Regions from separate parts of the Arthrobacter sp. 05T420 genome, predicted to be linked through region 1. Evidence: predicted binding sites of a transcription regulator. Region 1 holds the regulator's gene; the other holds the start of a gene.
What was found. Region 1 encodes LexA, which represses DNA repair genes until DNA is damaged. Its sites were predicted from a motif close to TCGAACANNTGTTCGA; they were not measured.
Positions count from the first base shown of each region.

Region 2: the regulator LexA is predicted to act here: its motif matches at 1,780-1,795, upstream of AC1DEM_RS18365 (DUF6504 family protein).

Region 1 is NZ_JBFTLG010000006.1:50,677-54,079, reverse strand. It holds gene AC1DEM_RS07570 (ATP-dependent DNA helicase) at 1-835, shown strand, start outside; gene lexA (transcriptional repressor LexA) at 941-1,690, opposite strand; gene AC1DEM_RS07560 (LysM peptidoglycan-binding domain-containing protein) at 2,285-2,629, shown strand; gene AC1DEM_RS07555 (histidinol-phosphate transaminase) at 2,731-3,403, shown strand, end outside.
Region 2 is NZ_JBFTLG010000020.1:57,994-61,396, forward strand. It holds gene AC1DEM_RS18345 (SOS response-associated peptidase) at 1-487, shown strand, start outside; gene AC1DEM_RS18350 (VOC family protein) at 541-963, opposite strand; gene AC1DEM_RS18355 (chorismate mutase) at 978-1,304, shown strand; gene AC1DEM_RS18360 (hypothetical protein) at 1,312-1,698, opposite strand; gene AC1DEM_RS18365 (DUF6504 family protein) at 1,876-2,211, shown strand; gene AC1DEM_RS18370 (DNA polymerase III subunit alpha) at 2,208-3,403, shown strand, end outside.

The DNA.
Region 1 (3,403 bases):
GCCGGCCTTGATCAATGTTGCCCCGTTGAGCGTCGCGGGGCGTCTGCGCGAGGGTTTGTTCGCGGACCACACCGTCATCCTGACCTCAGCCACGCTGGCTATCGGCGCTGCCTTCGAACCTGCTGCCGGCGGTCTTGGCCTCGTTGGCAACGGCGCCCCGAGCTGGACCGGCGTCGACGTCGGATCCCCCTTCGACTATCCGAAGCAGGGCATCCTCTACGTCGCCCGGCACCTGCCCAAGCCCGGCCGCGGAACGTCCCCCGAGGCCTTGGACGAACTCGAGAAGCTGATCCGCGCTTCCGGCGGCGGTGCCTTGTGCCTGTTTTCCTCCCGGCGCGCAGCGGAGGAAGCCGCGGAGGCCATGCGGCCCCGACTGGGCCTCAGCATCCTGTGCCAGGGGGAGTCGACCATGACGGCGCTCGTGCGGCAGTTTGCGGACGAGCCGGACACCTGTTTGTTCGGCACGATGTCCCTCTGGCAGGGCGTCGACGTTCCCGGAGTGTCCTGCCGGCTGGTGGTCATTGACCGGATACCGTTCCCGCGGCCGGACGATCCGCTGATGACGGCACGCTCGCGGGCCGTCGCCCAGGCCGGCGGCAACGGCTTCATGTCCGTCTCGGCCACGCACGCCGCCATTCGGCTCGCGCAGGGCGCCGGACGGCTGATCCGCTCGACGTCGGACAAGGGAGTTGTGGCGGTGCTGGATTCGCGGCTATCCACGGAGCGCTACGGCGGATTCCTCCGCGCCGCGCTGCCGCCGTTCTGGCCCACCACCGATTCGTCGATAGCCATGGCGGCCTTGGAGCGCCTGGCGAAGGACTCCGCGAAGGGCTGAGTCCCAAGCTGAACCAGGAGCCGACCATCCTCGATGACGCGGCGACTCTGAGGGCCGGCGACTCTGAGGGCTGGCGACTCTGCCAGGGCGGCCCGACAGGGACGGCTAAAGGGAGCGGAGTACCGAGACGACCTTGCCCATGATGACGGCGTGGTCACCGAGGATTGGCTCGTACTGGGTGTTTTGCGGCAACAGCCAGGTGTGGCCGTCCCGCTGGCGGAAGGTCTTGACCGTGGCTTCGTCGTCCAGCAGTGCGGCAACGATGTCGCCGTTCACGGCATCACCCTGGCGGCGGACAACCACCCAGTCGCCGTCGCAGATGGCGGCATCGATCATCGAGTCGCCCGCCACCTTGAGCATGAAGAGTTCGCCATGGCCCACGAGCTGTCGGGGCAGCGGCATGACATCCTCCACCACCTGGTCCGCGAGGATCGGCCCGCCGGCGGCGATGCGTCCGACAAGCGGCACCATTGCAGTGTCCGTGGCGCTGGCGAGTTCAGTCACTGACAGGCCGCCGACGGCCCGCAGGCCACTGGACTTCTCGACACCCGAAATCGGGGTGGTTCCCTCGTCCAACGTCAGCGGCATGAGCACTTCCATAGCCCGCGGGCGCTTCGGATCGCGCCGCAGGTAGCCGAGCTTTTCAAGCTGGGAGAGCTGATGGGTCACGCTCGACAGGCTGGCCAATCCGACGGTGTCGCCGATCTCGCGCATGGACGGCGGGTAGCCCTTGTCCGTGACGGACCGCTGGATGGTCTCCAGGATTTTCTTTTGCCGGGGGGTGAGGCTCTTGGGCGCCCGGGCGGGCTGCGGGCTCCGTGAGGTGGCCCTGCCGCCGGTGGCTTGTGCTGCCATGTTCGCCAATGCCTTTCCGTTCCACCCGGCTGCCGTGGCTGCTGTCACCGGGAACTTCCGGTCTGAAATGTCAGACCCTGCTGATCAACTACTGATGATGTCCCGCAGGGAGTTCATCAGTGGTTGTCCTGTCCCTCAAAAATAGGCCAGCCGCAAGGCTTTTTCAAACATTTGTTCTAGCGAGTCTCGACATCGTTCGTTAGTAAGTGCTAAAACAGAACAAGCAGAGTTCGAATATGTGTTCGAGTTTCGAGTTTTCACTTCGGATCTGGTGTTCGGTTCTATGTTCGAAGGTTCGGCCGGTTGGCGGCGAGTACGTGGAGTACGCCGGGCGGCACCGTATGGTCCAGGAGGGCTCAGTTCATGTCAGCTTCAAACGCGTTTCAAGGCACGTTCGTTCAGGGTGTCACGAATCACCACCGCAGTGCAGGTGCCAGTGGGGTGGCGGATTTCGGCAGCATCGACCAGGGCAACATCGGCCACGGAGGTGTCGGCCAGGGAGGTGCCGACCGGGGAAGCGTCCGTCACGGCAATGTGTACCCGCTCAACGCCGGCCCCCGCATTTCCCCGACGTCGCCTGCACCGCGAGGGGCGATGGCCGCTGGTTCCGCCGGCCGGCCGAAGCAAGCGCCGCTGCGGCTCACCCGGCGCGGACGCTTCGTCTTCTTCGGCGTCCCGCTGATCCTGCTGACGGCGCTCATTCTGTCATTCAGTGGATTCCTCAACGCGCCTGCGAAGGCGGCGGATTCCGCGGATCAGCTCTCGGTGACGCCGACCATTACCGTCACGGTGCAGCCGGGGGAGTCCCTCTGGGCCATTGCAGGGTCCGTGGCCCCGGACCGGGATCCCCGCGACGTCGTGGCCGATATCGTGCAGCTGAACAACCTGGACGCCGCGCGTGTGCTGCCGGGCCAGCAGCTGTTCGTCCCGTCCAAATAGAGTCTGGCAAGCCAAGTACCTGCCCCCAACTAACCTCCCCCAATTGCCGTCGCAGGCGTCACAGTTTCAGCGCCCGTGCCGCTACCACTTAAACTGGTCGAGTGACTGACCAGCTTGAGCGCCTCAACCGACTGCCCCTCCGAACCAATCTGCGTGGCCTGCGTCCGTATGGCGCACCGCAGCTGGACGTCCCTATCCTGCTCAACGTCAACGAGAACACCCATGGCGTTCCGGCCGATGTCCGCGCGGCAATCACCGAGGCCGTCAGCGCCGCCGCCGCAGGGCTGAACCGGTATCCGGACCGCGAGTTCACCGAATTGCGCGAAGCCCTCGCCGAATACCTTGGCCATGGCCTGGACGCGGAGAATATCTGGGCCGCGAACGGTTCCAACGAAGTCCTTCAGCAGATCCTCCAGGCATTCGGCGGCCCCGGCCGGACGGCCCTTGGGTTTCCTCCCACGTATTCGATGTACCCGCTGCTGGCCTCCGGCACGGACACCGAATACATCGTCGGTGCCCGAGCGGCGGACTACGGGCTCAGCGCGGAATCGGCGGCCCGGCAGGTCCGCGAGCTGCAGCCCAACATCGTTTTCCTCTGCTCCCCGAACAACCCCACCGGCACGGGGCTGGGGCTTGATGTCGTCGAGGCCGTCTATGACGCCGGCGAGGCCAGTCAAACCATCGTGATCGTGGACGAGGCTTACCACGAGTTCGCCCACGACGGCACGCCCAGCGCCCTCACCCTGTTGCCCGGCCGGGAACGGCTCATCGTCT
Region 2 (3,403 bases), on a different contig from region 1:
GAAGCCCGCCTTCAGGAAGGCAACCCGGTCCCGTCGCTGTGCCGTCCCCGCGGACGGCTACTACGAGTGGAAGGGCGAGGGCCGCAGCAAGCAGCCCTACTACGTCCATCCTCAGGACGGGAGCCCCATTGTCTTCGCCGGACTCTATGAATGGTGGCGGGATCCGTCCAAGGAGGAGGGCGACCCGGAGCGCTGGATGCTCTCGACCTCGATCATGACCACAGACTCTCCGCCGGAGGGGTACGCGGGGGGAATGCTGGCCGAGCTGACCGCGCTGCATGACAGGGTGCCGCTGCCCATGAACCGCGAGACCATGCAGACGTGGCTGGACCCGGAGGCCGATGACGCGGCCGGACTCGTGGACCTGGTCCGGGCCGGGGCGCACGATGTCGCGGAAGGCTGGAGGATCGACGCCGTCGGCACCGCCGTCGGGAACGTCAAGAATGACTCACCGGAACTCATCCAGCCGGTGGGGAGCCTGTTCTAGGGAAACTCCCGGTGGGCTGGCACGGGTCCTGAACCGTTGCCAGACTTTCCGCCTCAGAGCGCCACTTTCCCGCCGCCGTCGACCGCCCAGCCGGGATTGAAGGCGACCTCCCAGCGGTAGCCGTCGGGATCGGCAAAGTAGCCGGTGTAGCCGCCCCAGGGCTGTGCCTTCGGAGCCACGACGATGACGGCTCCCGCCGCCTCGGCCTCGGCCAGCACCAAGTCGACTTCCGCCGTGCTGGCCAGATTGTGGCTGAGCGTGATGCACGCAATGCCGGCAGGGGGATCGGTGGCCGCCTCGGATTGCATTTGGCCCACGTCCCAGAGCGAGAGGATCAGGCCGTGGTTGACCTGGATGAAGAGCACCTCGCCGGCGACCTCCCGGTGGACCGGCCATGCTAGGCCATCGACGTAGAAGCTGCGTGAGGCGTCAACACTGCGGACACCCAGCGAAATTAAGTCGACTCGTGGCTGCATCTTTCGATACTGTCATGCACATGCCCACAAATCACGCAGACGACAAGACCGCCCAGGCCGACCGGGAACAGCTCGCCGCCGTACGGGTGGCTGTTGACGAGGTGGACGAGCAGATCGTGGCCTTGATCGGGCGCCGCGAGCGGCTGATCCGGATCGCCGGGACCCTCAAGGCGGACAGTGCCGAAGTCCGTGCACCCGGACGCGTGGAGCGGGTTATCGAACACGTCCGCGCCACGGCCGAACAGAAAGACATCGACATCGAACTCGTCGAAAAGACCTACCGGGCGATGATCGACGCCTTCATCACCCTCGAGCTGGAAGTGTACAAGTCCACTTCCTAGCAGGGGCTTAGAGCGCCTCTTCGACAGGCACGTTGGCCTGGTATTCCCGGCCGTCACAATCGCTGAAAGCGGTCATGAGGTGGCCCTTGGGCAGACCCAGCACAGTTGTCATGGGGAAGTTTCCGGTGATGGTGTTTCCTGAGTGTTCCACGCCTTTGAGGTCGAAATTCTCTTCCGTGCCGTCATGGTTGAAGTAGAAGAAGGACACGGCCTCGCCGTTCATGAACTCAATGCCCAGTCTGCGCTGATGGGAGTAGTCCGGCCCAGCTGCCAGTAGGCCCACCACGTAGGCGCCCTGCCCCGGGATATTTCCGTCTATATCAAAGGTCGCCACCAAGGTTGAATTCTTGGCGGCGATCTTTACGTGCTTCAGGAGTGCGATATGGGAGCTCATGGCTCAATCCTGCTACCTGTGCCATCGTCCGTCCACCCCCGATCTGGGTTTTGTCGCCTCTCCGACGTAGACTGATTTTATTCGAAGATATGTTCGAATAAAGTTTAGTCTTGGATTGTAGGGCTAGCAGAAGCAGGGACTGGACCGGCTCCAGCCCGGACTGGGTCGGGAGGCAACGTGGGCATCTTCAGCGAGTCTGTGGATGTCGTCTGCACGCCCGCCGGCCAGCCCCTGCATCTCGATTGGGCCGGGCGGCGCTACACGGTCTGCGCTGAACCCGTCCGCTGGTATGAGCGCCGCCAGTGGTGGGCAGAGGAAAGCCGGGCGCCGCTCGGCAGCGGACCGGGCCTGGTGGACCACGAGATCTGGCGGGTCCAGGTGCGAGCCGCTGGGGACCGCGCCGCGGAACCCACCCTCACCCTTGACCTGACCCGGCATGTCGGCAGCGGCCGGTGGCGGCTCCTGAGGATCCACGACGCCCTGCAGCCCCTCCGGAAGCCTAAAACAGCATGAACATCACCCACCTACACGTCTCCACGGCCTTCAGCGCCCACTATGGCGTCTCCTGGCCGGATGAACTGGCCGCCGCGGCCGCCGCAGACGGCGCCACCGCGCTCGCCTGCACGGACCGGGATGGGCTGTACGGCACCGTCAAACACTTGAAGGCGTGCATGGCCGCCGGGCTGGATGCAATCGTCGGGGTGGACCTTGCCGTCTTCGACGACGACGGCGACCTCCGCACCCAGCTAGGGGGACGCGTCGTCGTGCTGGCGCACGGACACAACAACGGGGCCGGCTACCGGGCGTTGTGCCGGCTGATCTCCGACGCCCATGCCCGCACCACGGGTAAGGCCGGGGGAGCGGTGCCGGTGGCCGTCACCCGGGCGGAACTTGCCTCCCGCACTTTGGACCCGGAAACCCTCCAACCGGTCCTGACGGTTCTGATCGGCCCGGACTCCGACGTCAGCCGCTCCATGGGCGGCCGGCGCTACCTGCGGCCCCGCACCCTGTTCAAACGCTGGCTTGATGCCATGCCCCCCGGGACCCTGGTGGCCGAGGTCGTGTCCCAGCTCAGTCCGCCCGGGGAACCGCTGAGCACCGCGCACGCCGTGCGCATGCTCAAGCTGGCGGCTGAGCGCGGGGTGCCCGCAGTGCTCAGCAACGCCGTGCGGTATGTGGCCGAGGACGGCGCGGCCACCGCCGATGTGCTGGACTCGGCCCGGACGCTTAAATCCCTCCCCGAGCTCTCCGCAGCCCCGCTGCTGCAGCCCAATGGGCAGGGCTGGCTCAAATCAGCGGCCCAGATGCTGCAGCTGGGCAAGGAGATCATCCACGCCGCCGGCTACGGCACGGCGGACCTCAAACGGCTCCTGGCCCAGACCGAGGCGCTCGCGGACCGCTGCCGCATGGATCCCGTGGCCGACATGGGCTGGAAGCAGCCCGTGGTCCCCGAAGGATCCGTGATCGGGATCGACGGCGACGCGCTTGTCGAACTGACCCTGCGCTGCGAGGCCGGGATCGGCCGCCGTTTCCCGGGAATCTCCGGGCAGCAGGAACAGCAGATGCGAAACCGGCTGCAGCACGAGCTCCGGATCATCGACTCGCTGGGCTTCGCCTCCTACTTCCTGACCGTCGCAGAGGTCTCCCGGATGATCCTGGACATGGGGGTCAGGGCCGCCGCCCGCGGATCCGGGGCCTCCAGCCT